4 regions of the Pseudomonas shiyinii genome follow, and region 2 is predicted to be linked to each of the others. Evidence: riboswitches for the same ligand, from Rfam matches in the RefSeq annotation. Region 2 holds a riboswitch; each other region holds the start of a gene.
What was found. Region 2 has a riboswitch for cobalamin ahead of ACXHGZ_RS09055 (TonB-dependent receptor). Riboswitches for the same ligand answer to the same signal wherever they lie in the genome.
Positions count from the first base shown of each region.

Region 1: another riboswitch for cobalamin. It lies ahead of cobO (cob(I)yrinic acid a,c-diamide adenosyltransferase); the one in region 2 lies ahead of ACXHGZ_RS09055 (TonB-dependent receptor).
Region 3: another riboswitch for cobalamin. It lies ahead of ACXHGZ_RS10245 (ABC transporter ATP-binding protein); the one in region 2 lies ahead of ACXHGZ_RS09055 (TonB-dependent receptor).
Region 4: another riboswitch for cobalamin. It lies ahead of ACXHGZ_RS11270 (CbtB domain-containing protein); the one in region 2 lies ahead of ACXHGZ_RS09055 (TonB-dependent receptor).

Region 1 covers NZ_CM161522.1:966,291-970,155, forward strand. The annotation lists gene ACXHGZ_RS04600 (PQQ-dependent sugar dehydrogenase) at 1-584, opposite strand, end outside; cobalamin riboswitch at 734-957, shown strand; gene cobO (cob(I)yrinic acid a,c-diamide adenosyltransferase) at 1,079-1,690, shown strand; gene ACXHGZ_RS04610 (cobyrinic acid a,c-diamide synthase CobB) at 1,687-2,982, shown strand; gene bluB (5,6-dimethylbenzimidazole synthase) at 2,979-3,629, shown strand; gene cbiB (adenosylcobinamide-phosphate synthase CbiB) at 3,626-3,865, shown strand, end outside.
Region 2 covers NZ_CM161522.1:1,984,132-1,987,996, reverse strand. The annotation lists gene thpR (RNA 2',3'-cyclic phosphodiesterase) at 1-74, opposite strand, end outside; gene lpxO (lipid A hydroxylase LpxO) at 269-1,168, shown strand; gene ACXHGZ_RS09065 (carboxymuconolactone decarboxylase family protein) at 1,250-1,594, shown strand; gene ACXHGZ_RS09060 (GNAT family N-acetyltransferase) at 1,653-2,222, shown strand; cobalamin riboswitch at 2,264-2,469, shown strand; gene ACXHGZ_RS09055 (TonB-dependent receptor) at 2,580-3,865, shown strand, end outside.
Region 3 covers NZ_CM161522.1:2,262,695-2,266,559, reverse strand. The annotation lists gene ACXHGZ_RS10260 (sterol desaturase family protein) at 1-281, shown strand, start outside; gene ACXHGZ_RS10255 (FecCD family ABC transporter permease) at 287-1,309, opposite strand; gene ACXHGZ_RS10250 (ABC transporter substrate-binding protein) at 1,309-2,277, opposite strand; gene ACXHGZ_RS10245 (ABC transporter ATP-binding protein) at 2,274-3,050, opposite strand; cobalamin riboswitch at 3,159-3,365, opposite strand; gene ACXHGZ_RS10240 (DEAD/DEAH box helicase) at 3,570-3,865, opposite strand, start outside.
Region 4 covers NZ_CM161522.1:2,479,846-2,483,710, forward strand. The annotation lists gene cobW (cobalamin biosynthesis protein CobW) at 1-70, opposite strand, end outside; cobalamin riboswitch at 170-367, opposite strand; cobalamin riboswitch at 509-729, shown strand; gene ACXHGZ_RS11270 (CbtB domain-containing protein) at 825-1,010, shown strand; gene ACXHGZ_RS11275 (CbtA family protein) at 1,021-1,710, shown strand; gene ACXHGZ_RS11280 (cobalamin biosynthesis protein) at 1,728-2,120, shown strand; gene cobM (precorrin-4 C(11)-methyltransferase) at 2,157-2,909, shown strand; gene ACXHGZ_RS11290 (DUF1272 domain-containing protein) at 2,953-3,207, shown strand; gene ACXHGZ_RS11295 (response regulator) at 3,418-3,865, shown strand, end outside.

The DNA of each region.
Region 1 (3,865 bases), 1.0 Mb from region 2:
AGGTCCACCACCTTGCGGCCCTCCTGGCGCAGTTGCATGGCGCCCGGCTCATAGTGAAAGCGCAGCAGCCGGTCGGTATCGGCGACATACAGGTCCTTGCCCACCAATGCCATGCCGAACGGTGAGTTGAGCCCTTCGATGAAGGTCGTGCGGAGTTCCGCGACGCCATCATGGTCGGCATCGCGCAGCAGGGTGATGCGATTGGCGCTGGGCACACCAGCGCCGGCGCGCTCCATGACCTTGCGCATCACCCAGCCGCGAATCCCCTTGCCATCCTCGGGCTTGGCCGGGGCGTTGGTCTCTGCCACCAGTACATCGCCGTTGGGCAGCACATAGAGCCAGCGCGGGTGGTCCAGGTTTCTGGCGAAGGCGACCACCTGCGTACCGGTAGCCGATTTGGGTTTGGCACCCTCTGGCCAGCCGATGGCGGGCGCGATGTTCACGGTCGGGATCAGCGTCTTGTTGGGCGCCGGCAGCTGCGGCGACGGGCCGCTGCCAGCGCTGACGTCGAGGCGCGCAGACTCTCCGCACCCGCCAAGGCTGGTGGCCAGGGCCAACAGTATCGCGACATGCAGCCTGTCCATGCTCGGACTCCTCATCGGGCTTGTGCCAATTGAGAGTCGGGAGCGGGGGCGTAGGTTCACTTCGGTCATGCAGGGCACTCGGCCACAGAGTGTCGTATGAACGCCTCTATCGACTGCCTTCATTTGACGCTCCCGATCCAACCCTCTAACCTTCGCGACGTGTTTCAGGTGCCCTGCCAGCCAACGCTGGGCAGGGTGAAACTGGGAAGCCGGTGGGCGCCAGCAAAGGCGCGATCCCGGCGCTGCCCCCGCAACGGTAGGTGAGTCAAAGGCCGCGCAGGGCCACTGGGGACATGCCCCGGGAAGGCGCGCGGTACAGGGGCCCGAGGCCCCGCTCACGAGCCCGGAGACCGGCCTGTCACTGCCAACGGCATCACGGAGGGTGATGCGCGGTGCACCGTGGCGCGTCTGCCACGGCTCCTGCGCGTTCTCCGGCTGCCTGCCTATCGACCTGTCGTCGCCCCATGCGCGGCGACAGCCTGCGGAGAACCCTGATGAGCGATTCCACCGAGCGCGACGAACGTCACCTGGCGCGCATGCAGCGCAAGAAGGCGATCATCGACGAACGTATCGCCAATGCCCCCAACGAATGTGGCCTGCTGCTGGTGCTCACCGGCAACGGCAAGGGCAAGAGCAGCTCGGCCTTCGGCATGCTCGCCCGCGCCCTGGGCCACGGCATGCAGTGTGGCGTGGTGCAGTTCATCAAGGGCCGCAACAGCACCGGCGAAGAGCTGTTCTTCCGCCGCTTCCCCGAACAGGTGCGCTACCACGTGATGGGCGAGGGCTTTACCTGGGAAACCCAGGATCGCCAGCGCGACATCGCCGCCGCCGAAGCCGCCTGGGCGGTTTCGCGCCAGATGCTGCAAGACCCTTCGGTGCAGTTCGTGGTGCTCGATGAACTGAACATCGCCCTCAAGCACGGTTATCTTGACCTCGACCAGGTACTGGCCGATATCCAGGCGCGCCCGCCGATGCAACACGTGATCGTCACCGGCCGTGCCGCGAAGCCGGAGATGATCGAGTTGGCCGACACCGTTACCGAAATGGGCGTGGTCAAGCATGCCTTCCAGGCCGGAATCCGCGCCCAGAAGGGCGTGGAACTATGAACCAGCTCCGGCACTGCCCGGCGGTGCTGATCGCGGCACCGGCGTCCGGCCAAGGCAAGACCACGGTCACCGCCGCCCTGGCACGCCTGCACCGCAACCTGGGCCGCAAGGTCCGGGTCTTCAAGTGCGGGCCGGACTTCCTCGACCCGATGATCCTCGAACGCGCCAGCGGCGCACCGGTGTACCAGCTCGACCTGTGGATGATCGGCGCCGAGGAAAGCCGGCGCCTGCTCTGGGAGGCGGCGGGCGAGGCCGACCTGATCCTGATCGAAGGGGTCATGGGGTTGTTCGATGGCACCCCGTCGAGCGCTGACCTGGCCCGTCATTTCGGCGTGCCGGTGCTGGCGGTGATCGATGGCACCGCCATGGCCCAGACCTTCGGCGCCCTGGCCCTGGGCCTGGCGCGCTACCAGCCCGACCTGCCCTTTGCCGGGGTGCTGGCCAACCGGGTCGGCAGCCTGCGCCACGCACAATTGCTCGAAGGCAGCCTGACCGAGGGCCTGCGCTGGTACGGCGGTTTATCCCGCGAGCGCGGCATCGAGCTGCCCAGCCGCCACCTGGGGCTGGTCCAGGCCAGCGAACTCAACGACCTGGACATGCGCCTGGATGCTGCCGCCGATGCCCTGGGTGCCAGCTGTGACGCCGCCTTGCCGCCACCGGTGGCGTTCGATGCGCCTGTGCCTGCGGCCAGCGCCGCGACCTTGGCTGGCGTGCGTATCGGCGTCGCCCGGGACGAAGCCTTCGCCTTCACCTATGGGGCCAACCTCGACCTACTGCGCCGGTTGGGGGCGCAACTGCTGTTCTTCTCACCGGTACATGACCTTGAGCTGCCGCCGGTCGACAGCCTCTACCTGCCCGGCGGCTACCCGGAGCTGCACCACCGCACCCTGGCCGGCAACGCACCGATGCTGGAGGCGATCCGCGCCCACCACGCCCAGGGCAAACCTTTGTTGGCCGAATGCGGCGGCATGCTCTACCTGCTCGACGCCCTCACCGACGTGGCCGGTGAGCGGGCCGAGCTGCTCGGCCTGCTGCCGGGCGAGGCGGTGATGCAAAAGCGCCTGGCGGCCCTGGCCTTGCAAGCGGTGGAGCTGCCCGAAGGCACCTTGCGTGGCCATACCTACCATCATTCCCTGACCACGACCACGCTCGAGCCGATCGCGCGTGGGCAAAGCCCCAACGGCGGGCGTGGCAACGAGGCGGTGTATCGCATCGGCCGCCTGACTGCGTCCTACGTGCACTTCTATTTCCCCTCCAACCCCGACGCGGCGGCGGCGCTGCTGCGACCATGAGCGAGCATGCCTTCTCCGCTGCCGAGCGCGCTGCGGTCTATCGCGCCATCGGCGAGCGCCGCGACATGCGCCATTTCGCCGGCGGCGAGGTGGCGCCGGAGCTGCTCGCCCGCCTGCTGGCCGCGGCCCACCAGGCCCCCAGCGTCGGCCTGATGCAGCCGTGGCGCTTCATTCGTATCAGCGAACGCACGCTGCGTGCGCGTATCCAGGCGCTGGTGGAGCAGGAGCGTGAGCGTACCGCCCAGGCCCTGGGTCAGCGCTCCGATGAATTCATGAAGCTCAAGGTCGAAGGCATCCAGGACTGTGCCGAAGTGCTGGTGGCCGCGCTGATGGACCACCGCGAAGCCCACGTCTTCGGCCGGCGGACCTTGCCGGAAATGGACCTGGCGTCCCTGGCCTGCGCCATCCAGAACCTGTGGCTGGCGGCCCGCGCGGAAGGCCTGGGCATGGGCTGGGTGTCGCTGTTCGACCCCCAGGCCTTGGGCGAGCTGCTGGGTATGCCGGCCGGGGCCAAGGCGGTAGCGGTGCTATGCCTGGGCCCGGTGGTGGAATTCTACCCGGCACCGATGCTGGTGCTGGAGCAATGGGCGCAGGAGCAGCCCTTGAGCGAAATGCTCTACGAGAACCAATGGGGAGAACGCCGATGAGCGTGGCCTTGCTGACCGTGGCCGGGGTGGCCCTGGATGCCTTGTTGGGCGAACCGAGGCGGCGCCACCCATTGGTGGCCTTCGGCAACTTCGCTTCGCGCCTGGAGCAGCGCCTCAATGCGGGCGGGCGGGGTTGGCGCAGCCATGGCGTCAGTGCCTGGTTCCTGGCTGTGGTGCCGTTGACGTTGCTGGTACTGATCCTCTCCTGGCTGCCGGGTATCGGCTGGCTGGTGGAT
Region 2 (3,865 bases):
TGGGCATCGGTCACTGGCAGGGCGAAGAACAACCGCTTGAACGGTTGCCCCTTTTCCCGTTCATCCACTGGCATTGGCAAGGGTCCTGTTGCGTAGGCATGGCTGCATCATCGCACAGGCACGCCTGAGCCTCACCCCTCATGGCGGGTACCGCCTCGTACCAATGTCTGCCTGGCAATCTGAGATTAATCCTACAAAGCGCTCCCATGATTGTTTATGCTGGCGGGCTCAAGCCATGACGCGTGGCCATTTCGACAAGCATCCGTCCATGAAAATCGCACTCGTACTGATCTTCGCCCTCTCGATCGCCTATGTTCACCTGCGCGGTCGGGTTCGCCATAAACTGACCCGCCAGCTGGGCGACCACTCCAGCTTCCTCGCCCCGGTCAATGCCTTCCTGTACCTGTTCTCCCGGCACCCAGCCAAGCCCTACCTGCCGGTGGAGGCGTTCCCGGAGTTGCAGCCGCTGAAGGATCACTGGCAGGAAATCCGCGAAGAAGCCCAGCAGTTGTTGCACGTGGGTGAAATCAAGAAATCCGACAACTACGACGACGTCGGCTTCAACTCGTTCTTCAAAACCGGCTGGAAGCGCTTCTACCTGAAGTGGTACGGCGAGAGCCACCCTTCGGCCATGAAGCTGTGCCCCCGCACCACCGAACTGCTGCAGGGCATCGGTACGGTCAAGGCGGCCATGTTCGCCACCCTGCCGCCGGGCGCCAAACTGGTACGTCACCGTGACCCCTATGCCGGCTCCTACCGCTACCACCTGGGCCTGGACACACCGAACGACGACGGCTGCTACATCGACGTCGATGGCCAGAAGTATTCCTGGCGCGACGGCGAGGCGGTGGTGTTCGACGAGACCTACATCCACTACGCCGCCAACACCACCGAGCACAATCGCATCATTCTGTTCTGCGATGTCGAGCGCCCGCTCAAGTACCGCTGGGCAACTGCCTTCAACCGCTGGTTCAGCCGCAACGTCATGGCCGCCGCCGCCGCGCCCAACGATGCCAATGACAAGACCGGCGGCATCAACCGCCTGTTCACTCGCATCTACAAGATTCGCGAACGCGGCAAGGCGATGAAGAAACGCAACCGTACCCGCTACTACCTGGAAAAGTGGGCCGTGGTCGCGGCGCTGGTGCTGTTCTTCATCTACATCTGACGCGGCCCCTGAGAGGCGGGCAAGGGTAGAATCTTCGACTAGCCTGAAAGCTCCTGTTGCCAACCCTACAAGGTGAAGACGATGAGCATGATGGACTGGGACGCCTACCGTAAGCAGTTGATGGCCGGCATCGGCGATCTCAAGCAGCTGTCCCCCGACACCGTGGCCGGCTACATGACCGCCAGCGGTGCCGGGGCCAAGACCAACCACCTCGATGCCAAGACCCGCGAGTTGATCTCCCTGGCGGTGGCCGTCACCACCCGCTGCGATGGGTGCATCGCCGTCCATTCCCAGCAGGCCGTCAAGCACGGCGCCACCCGCGAGGAAATCGCCGAAGCCCTTGGCGTGGCCGTGGCGATGAATGCGGGCGCCGCCCTGGTGTATTCGGCCCGGGTCATGGACGCTGTGGGCAAGGCCAACGATTGACCGTACCGGCGCCGCCCTGCGCGGCGGCGCCGGGCCAACCCGACTCTACGGAGCTGCAATGATTCACATCCGCCCCATGACGCCAGAAGACTTCGAGCACTTCTGGCCGACCTTCCAGGCCATCGTCCAGGCCCGCCAGACCTACGCCTTCGACCCCGACCTCAGCTTCGAGCAAGCCCGCCACCTGTGGCTTTCGCTACCGCTGCGCACCCTGGTGGCCGAAGCCGACGGCCAACTGCTGGGCTCGTACTACCTCAAGGCCAACGCAGCAGGCCCCGGCAGCCATGTCGGCAACTGTGGCTACATGGTCGCCGAGGCCGCCCGCGGTCGTGGCGTGGCGCGGCTGATGTGCGAACACTCGCAGAAGCTGGCACGCCAGGAAGGCTTCCTGGCCCTGCAGTTCAACTCGGTGGTGGCCAGCAACGAAGTGGCCGTGGCGCTGTGGCACAAGCTTGGCTTCGAGACTGTCGGCCGGCTGCCCAAGGCCTACCGCCATGCCCAGCTGGGGCTGGTGGACTGCCTGGTGATGTACAAATGGCTGGCCGATGAGCCGGTGGTGGAAAAGCCGCCGCTGCTGATCGGGCGCAAGAACATCGAGGCCCGCGTCTCGCGCCGGCGCGGTCGCTGACCCCTCCCCTGCGCATTTGACTCCCTCGCCGATCGATGGTCAGATGCGCGCCAGCTTCAGGTGTCCTGCGCCGCCGCGCGCAGGGTGAAACGGGAAGCCGGTGCGTCCTTTACAGGGCAAGTCCGGCGCTGCCCCCGCAACGGTAAGCGAGCGAACCCTTCGACACACCACTGTGCCTGTGCATGGGAAGGTGAAGGCGTTCGTGACCCTCGCAAGCCCGGAGACCGGCCTGGAGCTTCGTTGGCAACCCCGCGGTGGGCGGGCGCAGGCCGGTTTCGCGTGCGCCCCTGCGTGCGTGTCAGGTCTCCATGCGTTGTTTCCACCGGGATCCATTCCTTCCTGCAACCGTGGAACGACATGTCCCGTACCTACAAGCTTCACACCCTGGCGGCCTGCCTGGCCGTCGCCCTGCCGGCCTGGCCCGATGAGCCCGACGGCCAGGTCCTGACACTCCCCTCTACAGCGATCACCGAGGCCCTCGACCCGCAGGCCATCGACCTGGGCACCCCTACCCAGGCCGGCTCGCGCCTGGGCCTGAGCGCGCTGGAAACGCCGGCCAGCACCAGCACCATCAGCGCCGAGCAGATCCAGAGGCGTAACAACGCCACGCTCCAGGACGCCGTCACCCGCTCGCCCGGCATCACCTTCACCGGCAGCCCGGGCGACGGCAACACCGGCCTTTCGGCCCGGGGTTTCGAAGGCCAAAGCTCGGTGATGACGCTGTTCGATGGCTCACGCCTGTACAGTGGCGCAGGCACCCTGACCTTCCCGGTCGACCCATGGATGATCGAGCGGATCGAGGTCATCCGTGGGCCGGCCTCGGTGCTCTACGGCGAAGGTGCCACCGGCGCAGTGGTCAATGCGATCCCGAAGAAGCCGTTCGCCGGGCCGGTGCACAACCACCTGCGTCTGGGCTACGGCGCCTGGGACCGGCAACAGCTGGCCTTGGACAGCGGCGGCAGCCTTGGCCAACGGTTGAGCTACCGGGTGACCCTGAACCGGCAGGCCGGCAACGGCTGGGTCGAGCGCACCGACTCGCGCAGCCTGGCCCTGAGCGCCGCCCTGCGCCTGGACGCCAGCGACAACCTGAGTTTCACCCTCGCCCACGAACGCGGCGACACCGAACCGGCCAACGACTACGGCACCCCACTGATCGATGGGCACTACCGCAGCAGCCTGCGCAAGAAGAACTACAACATCGACAACGACGTGCAGCGCTATCGGGACCAGTGGACGCGCCTGAACACCGACTGGCACATTCACGACAGCCTGTCGGCCAGCAACCAGCTCTACTACATCAAGAGCCGACGGCATTGGCGCAACGCCGAGTCGTACACCTGGAACCCGGCCGAAGGCGTGCTCGAGCGTGGCAGCTTCCTGCAGATCAAGCACAACCAGGAGCAGTTCGGCGACCGCCAGAGCTTCACGTTCGACCATACCCTGTTCGGGCGCGCCAGCAAGACCGTGATCGGCGCCGAGTACAACAAGATCCGCTTCAACGTCGACAGCAATGCCCCCTTCGATGACGGCAATGTGGACACGCTCGATCCGTGGAACCCGGCCCCGGGCCGATTCCACAGCCTGTCGCCGACACGCCCGCAGACCTTGTCCGTCACCCACACCTTCTCCACCTTCCTGGAAAA
Region 3 (3,865 bases), 280 kb from region 2:
TCGCCCTGGGCAAGGCCGGGTACGCACCGCTGCAATGGGTCGGCGCTGGCGTGGCGGGCTACGGCGTGTTGTATGTACTGGCCCACGATGGCTTCTTCCATCGCCACTGGCCCCAGGCGCCGAAGCCGGTGAACCGCTACCTGCGACGCCTGTATCGGGCCCATCGGCTGCACCACGCGCTGCCCGGACGCAAGGGCAGCGTGTCGTTCGGGTTCTTCTATGCACCGCCTTTGCGGGTGCTCAAGCGCCAGGTACGCGAGCGTCGGGCACAAGGCCTGTAGACACGTCAGGCCTTGCGGCGCAGCATCAGAATGAAGAACAGGCCGCCGATGGCGGCGGTGGCGATGCCGATGGGCAGGTCCTGAGGCGCGATCAACGTACGTGCGCCGATGTCCACCCAGACCATGAACAGCGCCCCGAGCAAGGCACAGGCCGGGAGCAGCCGTCGATGTTCGGCGCCTACCAGCCGGCGGGCGACATGGGGCAGCATCAGGCCGACAAAGCCGATGGCCCCGGACAACGACACCAGCACGCCTGTGAGCAGCGCACACCCCACGAACACCTGGGCTCTTACCCGACGGGGCTCGAAGCCCAGGCTGACGGCTGTCTGTTCGCCGCTCATCAAACCATTGAGGGCCCGCGCCAGGCTCATCAGCAAGGCAAAGCCCGCCAGCACGCACAGTGCCGGCAGCCACAGCAGCGACCACTGCGCCAGGCCCAGGCCGCCCAGCATCCAGAACATCACCGAGCTGGCCGCATGTGGGTCGCCGGTGTAGAGCAGCAGGTTGGCCAGGGCCATGATCACGAAGGACACGGCCACCCCCGCGAGCAGCAGCCGGTCGCTGTCCAGGCGCCCGCGTCGGCTGGCCACCGCCAATACCAGCAGCATGCTGGCCAGCGCGCCGATGAACGCCGCAAGCGGCAGGCTGAACGGGCCGGCGAAGGCGCCCAGAAACAGCACCACTAGGACAGCGCCCAGCACCGCACCGGAACTGACCCCGAGCAGATGCGGATCGGCCAGCGGGTTGCGGGTCACGGCCTGCAATGCACCACCGACCAAGGCCAGGCCTGCACCCACCAGCGCACCGAGCAGCACCCGCGGCGCGCGGATCTGCCAGACGATCTGTGCCTGGCCCCGGCTCCATTCCCCTGGGTCGGCCAGGCCTGCCTGTTGCAACACGATACCCAGCACATCGGCCAGGGGTACCTGGGCAGCACCGAACCCCAGGGACACCAGACACGAGCACAGCATTGCCATCAGCAGCGCGACGAGCAACAACCGGTAGGCGCGACGATCACGTATCGGCATCACTGCAGTGTGCCTGCGAACAGGCGGGGATGCAGCGCCGCTGCCAACTGCTCGATGGCGCTGGCGTTGTCCACCGATGGGGTGACCTGAATATAGGAGAGCACCACGAAACGTCGTTCGCGGATGGCCGTCACCTCGCCCAGGGCCGGGTGCGCGAGCAGGAAGTCGCGCTTCTGCTGCCAGGAGGTCGGGCCGTAGTCGACGATCACGATCACCTGCGGGTCGCGCTCCACCACGCTCTCCCAGTTCACTTCGGTCCAGCTGGCGTTGACATCGGCCATTACATTGTCACCGCCGGCCGCCTCGATCAGCGCTTGGGGCATGCCGAGGCGGCCGGAGGTGGTGGGGCGGTCTTCGCCGCTGTCATAGAGAAATACACGGGGCGCCTGGGAGGCAGCGGCGACCTGCGCCTGCACACGCGCCACGCGCTGGCGCAGGGTGGCGATCAGGGCCTGGGCCTGCTGGCGAACGTCGAAGATGCGCCCCAGGTTGTCCAGGTCCCGGTACAGGTCATCGAGGCTGGCGCGGTGCTGGGGCATGACCCGCGAGCAGGACTCGCTGAGCTCGTACACCGGGATGCCGAACGGTGCCAGGGCCTGTGGCGTGACCGGGCCGCCCACGTACATGCCGTAGCCCCAGCCGGCAAAGAGGAAGTCGACGTTGGCATCGAGCAGGGTTTCCACCGATGGGTAGCGTGGCGCGAGTTCCGGCAGGCCGTCCAGGGCACCCGTCATGGTTGGGTCAAGGGTCTTCCAGCCACTGATGCCGGTGAAGCCAACCATACGCTCGCGCAACCCCAGGGCCAGGAGCATGCCGGTCAGGTTGCTGTCATGGCTCACCGCCCGCTGGGGCGGCTGGCTGAAGGTGACATCGCGCTCGCAGCTGCGCACGGTCACGGGGTAGTCGCCTGCCCAGGCGACGAAGGGCAGGGCGGCCAGCAGGGCCAGGCAGGTGAGGCTTCGCTTCATGCGGGGCTGATCCAGGTGATGCGTGGGTGAAAGGCCACGGGGTGACGGTCGACCAGTGCCCGTACACCGAAAACTTCGGCCAGGCATTGTTCGGTCAGTACCTCGGCCGGAGTGCCGTGGGCAACGATGCGACCGGCCTCGATGACATACAGCCGGTCACAGAAGGCCGCAGCCAGGTTCAGGTCGTGGAAACTGGCGAGCAGGCTCAGGCCTGTGGCGCGCAAGTGCTCCAGCAAGGCCAACTGGTAGCGAGGGTCCAGGTGGTTGGTGGGTTCGTCGAGGATCAACAGGCGCGGTTGCTGGACCAGCGCGCGAGCCAACAGCACGCGCTGCTTCTCGCCACCGGACAACGGGGTAAAGCCATGATCGCTGCGCTCTTGCAGGCCCAGGCGATGCAGGCTGGCGTTCACCAGCGCATCGTCATCATCGCCGTCGAACCAACCCTGGTGCGGCGCGCGGCCCATGGCGACCACATCGCGTACGCTCAGGCCAAAATCCTCGGGAAACTCTTGGAGCATCACCGCGATGCGCTGCGCCACCCAGCGCGCCGGGCGCTGCCAGATGTCCTCGTTTTCGAGCAGCACGCGCCCGCCATCAGGCCGTGTGAAGCGATAGGCGCAGCGCAGCAGGCTGGTCTTGCCGCTGCCGTTGGGGCCGATCAGGCCGACGCATTCACCGGGGAGTACCTCCAGGTCAATGCCGTCGAGCAGCCGCCGGCCACCAGGCGATGGTGCCCAGTGCAAACCTTCGAGACGCAGGGTAGGGGCAGACATGACGAGCAACCGTACCGGGAATGAATGTAACCCGACGATGACGGCGCGCAAGGGAATCGCGGGCAAGCTGCTGCCCAAGACCGGCCCGCGCCCGCCCACCGCGGGAGTTGCCAAACGAGGTGACAGGCCGGTCTCCGGGCTTGCGAGAGGCGTGAGGCATTCACCTTCCCATGCCGGTGGCACAGTGGCGTATCGAATGCATCGCTCGCTTACCGTTGCGGGGGCAGCGCCGGACTGATCGCACAAGGCGAGGCACCGGCTTCCCGTTTAATCCCCGGCGCGGCGGCAGGGGACACCTGAAACTGGGGCGCATCTGAGCATTTATGGGGTGGGGAGTCAACTTGCAGGGCGGTCGTTATGGCATCGCACGCAGCCAAAACCTGAACCGGCGCACCCGGTTCAGGTTTTGGCGCGCGGCAGCTTACGAGACGAAGTCGGTGGAAAGAGACAACACGTCGAACATCAAGGCCTCGAAGATCACCAGCAGGTTCAGGTCAATACGACGCAGGTCGTTGCGGTTCAGGCATTCGCCTCGTCCTGCGCGTCCTGGCTAAGAAGCCGCGCTGTTGAAACTGCAGCCTGGAGATCAAGATGGCTCGAGGCAAACGACTTCATCAGGAGCGAGCGGGGAAGAGCCCAATCCCATTTCTCTTGGATCATGTTTTCGACGTTCTCCAATATGGACTCTACATCTGAGATGTCCATCTGGCCGACCACGCGCAACGCTCGCAGCGTATCCTCCCCACCGAATGCAACTTCCAGGAAGAGTCCCGTATTTTCACACTGAATGCCCACATGCCTGAGCAACAAGGCCA
Region 4 (3,865 bases), 500 kb from region 2:
GCAGGGTGGTCTTGCCCGAGCCGAGGAAGCCGGTGACGATGGTGACGGGGAGCTTGGCCAGTGTTTTCATGTCGCGATGCCCTTGGCAGGATGGCGCGGGCATGCAGGACGAAAGCCTCGGGCTTGTCGGCCGGGCTCGTTCGCCACCGGATCACCCCGCCCGGTTGAAAGTCGAAAACGTCACGAGGCAGGTCTCCTGGCTTGCACCGTACCGGCCGTAGCCGGTGGAGCGACGCCTTCCCACGCGGAGCGCAGTGGCTGTGTCGATCCTGTTCAGTGCCTACAGTTGCGGGGGCAGCCGCGGCTTGGACCGCGTTCCCGTCTTAGCTGCGGCCGACGCCGCAGAACCTCGAAGCGGCAAGGCTACGCAGTGGTGGGTAGGCGGTCAACCATCAGCGCAGTATTCCCTCCATCTCCATAGAGAACGGATTTTGTGGGAGCGGGTTTACCCGCACCCACAGGAGATGCTCCTACGGCACCAATTGACGGAGCATCGGCCGCATGCTTTGCTTGCACCTTGCGTTCAGGTGCCCCCTCGGGGGGTGAAACGGGAAACCGGTGCGTCGCAGGCCCCAAGGGGCCGGGCAAGGCCGGTGCTGCCCCCGCAACGGTAAGCGAGTGCGCGTCTTGACCACTGTGCCGCGTCGTATGGCATGGGAAGGTGACGCTGTCCAGGGAGCCTGCCTCCTCCTCGCCAGCCCGGAGACCGGCCTGACGACGAATGAACACCCCGCGGTGGGCGGGTGCTGTCGTGTGCCTTGGGCAAGCTCTGCCCAGGCGTGACGCCCGTGCCCGTCGCCCATAAAAAAGCAGAGGAACGCGTCATGTCCGTCACCAGCGCCAAACACAGCATCGCCACTCCCGTCAGCCTCAGCCAGCGCGTGCTCCTCGCCATCGGCGCCAGCCTGCTAGGCCTGTGCCTGGTCTACTTCGCCGGCTTCTCGCACATCGAGGCCGTGCACAACGCCGCCCACGATACCCGCCACAGCGCCGCCTTCCCTTGCCACTGAGTACGCCTGCATGATCAAGCGCATTGCCCGAACCGCCGGCTTCAGCGGGCTGCTCGCTGCCCTGTTGCTGACCTTGTTGCAGAGTCTCTGGGTCACGCCGCTGATTCTCCAGGCGGAAACCTACGAGAACAACGCCCCGAGCGCCGAGCACCACGCGCATGACGATGGCGTGGCCGCCCACACCCACGACGCCGAAGCCTGGGCCCCTGAAGACGGCTGGCAACGCCTAGTGTCCACGACCGGTGGCAACCTGGTGGTGGCCGTCGGCTTCGCCCTGGTCCTTGCTGCGCTGTACAGCCTGCGCGAGCCCCGCACGTTGAGCACCGGTGCGCTATGGGGGCTGGCCGGCTTTGCGGTGTTCTGCCTGGCGCCGACCCTCGGGCTGCCCCCGGAACTGCCAGGCACTGTCGCGGCCGACCTGGGCCAACGTCAGGCCTGGTGGGCCAGCACAGCGGCTGCCACCGCCGCAGGCCTGGCACTGGCGGTGTTCGCTCGGCACTGGCTGTTCAAGACGCTCGGCGTGGCCTTGCTGGCGATTCCCCACCTGGTCGGCGCCCCACAACCAACCGTCCATGAGAGCCTGGCCCCCGAGGCCCTGGAAGCCCAATTCAAGCTTGCCTCCTGGTTGACCAACGCGGCCTTCTGGCTCGCCCTCGGCCTGCTCAGCGCCTGGCTTTATCGTCGTTCCAGCCAGGCCTGATGACTCGCCCTCCCCTGTTGCCGGCGTTCTACGCCGGCTTTGGGTGCCGCAGAGGATGCCCGGCCGACCACCTCGAGCGGCTCCTGCGTGACACACTGGCTGCCCATGGCCTGCAACTGGCGCAATTGCGCGGCATCACCAGCATCGACCTCAAGGCCGAAGAAGCCGGGTTGCAGGCACTGGCCAGCCGCCTCGGGCTCGCCCTGACGCTGTTTCCGTCCGTACAATTGCATACCTTCGAACCATTGCTCAGCCATCGCTCGGCCGCCGCATTCAACCACAGCGGCTGCTGGGGGGTCGCCGAAAGTGCAGCATTGGCGTTGGCCGCACAAAAACAAGGGACGCCCCGGTTGCTGGTGCCACGCCAAGTAGGCGACCGGGCTACCGTTGCCTTGGCGTGCAGCCGATAATCGCCGCTTTCTATTGCCCTACTGCAAGGATTTTCCATGACGGTCTTCTTCATCGGTGCCGGCCCCGGCGATCCGGAACTGATCACGATCAAGGGCCAGCGCCTGATCCGTCAGTGCCCGGTGATCATCTATGCCGGCTCCCTGGTGCCCGCAGCCGTCCTGCAGGGCCATAATGCCCATACGGTGATCAACAGCGCCGAACTGCACCTCGACCAGATCATCGCAGCCATGCGCAACGCCCATGAACAAGGCCATGATGTCGCCCGCGTGCACAGTGGCGATCCGAGCCTGTACGGGGCGATCGGCGAGCAGATCCGCCACCTGCGCGAGCTGGGTATCGACTACCAGGTGATCCCGGGCGTCACGGCCACTGCCGCCAGCGCAGCCTTGCTCGGCTGCGAGCTGACCTTGCCGCAAGTGGCGCAGACAGTGATCCTCACCCGCTACGGGGACAGCTCGCCCATGCCCGCGGGCGAGCAGTTGGCCGACCTGGCCCGGCACCGCAGCACCCTGGCGATCCACCTGGGCGTCAAGCACCTTGAGCGCATCGTCGCCGAGCTGTTGCCCCACTACGGCCCGGATTGCCCGGCTGCCGTGGTGCACCGCGCCACCTGGCCGGACCAGGACTGGGTGCGAGGGACCTTGCAGGATATCGTCGCGCTCACGGCAGCCAAAGGCTTCCGGCGCACGGCATTGATCCTGGTGGGTCATGTACTGGGCGACACCCCATTCGCCGAGTCGGCCTTGTACCGGGCCGGGCACGCTCACCTCTATCGCCCCTTGGGTTGAAGCCCAAGATCATTCCTACAAAAAACACAATGAGGTTACACAGATGCTCGAACTGCGCCCCAACTGCGAATGCTGCGACATCGACCTGCCAGGCGACAGCCCGGACGCAAGGATCTGCTCGTTCGAATGCACCTTTTGCCGGGCCTGCGACGAGGAGCATTTCCAGGGACGTTGCCCGAATTGTGGTGGTCAGCTGGTCCCCCGGCCAACACGAGTCGGAACCGCCCTGCTGGACAACCCGGCCTCAGGCCAGCGCGTCATCAAGCCCCATAGCCGATGCACCCAGGCCGGCGGATAGGGACCGCGGGTTGACGATGACCGGCCGACTTGTATCATTGCCATACCGCTTGTAGGACTTTTCAACAAATACGCTTCGTTTATTCAACGCCCCTACGCTTCCTATTACTATGCCACCCGAATAAACGTATCTTGCGCGCTCCGCGCAGGTCCCAGAGGGTATTCCTGCGGGATTTCAGGAAACGGACCACATTCCTACAGGAGTTATCCAATGACAGCCGTTCTGATGGTTGACGACCATCCAACCGTTCGACTCGCGGTACGCATGTTGCTCGAACGCGAACGTTTTCGCGTCATCGGTGAATCAGGAGACGGTATCGATGCCGTGCAGAAAGCACGCTCACTTCGCCCCGACGTGGTGATCCTCGACATCGGCCTACCGGGCCTCGACGGCATGGAAGTGATCAAGCGGCTGCAATTGCTTGAGCCTGCACCGAAGATCATGGTGCTCACCGGCCAACCTGCCGACCTTTATGTACGTCGCTGCCTGGATGCCGGGATTGCCGCCTTCGTCAACAAGGATGAAGACCTCGATGCCCTGGTGTTCGCCTTGAAGGCGCTGGTCAAGGGTTACTCGACCTTTCCACAGATGTCGGTCAACAGCAGTTCGCTGGAGAGCGAGTGCGAACGTCTAGGGAGCCTTTCGAATCGCGAAATGG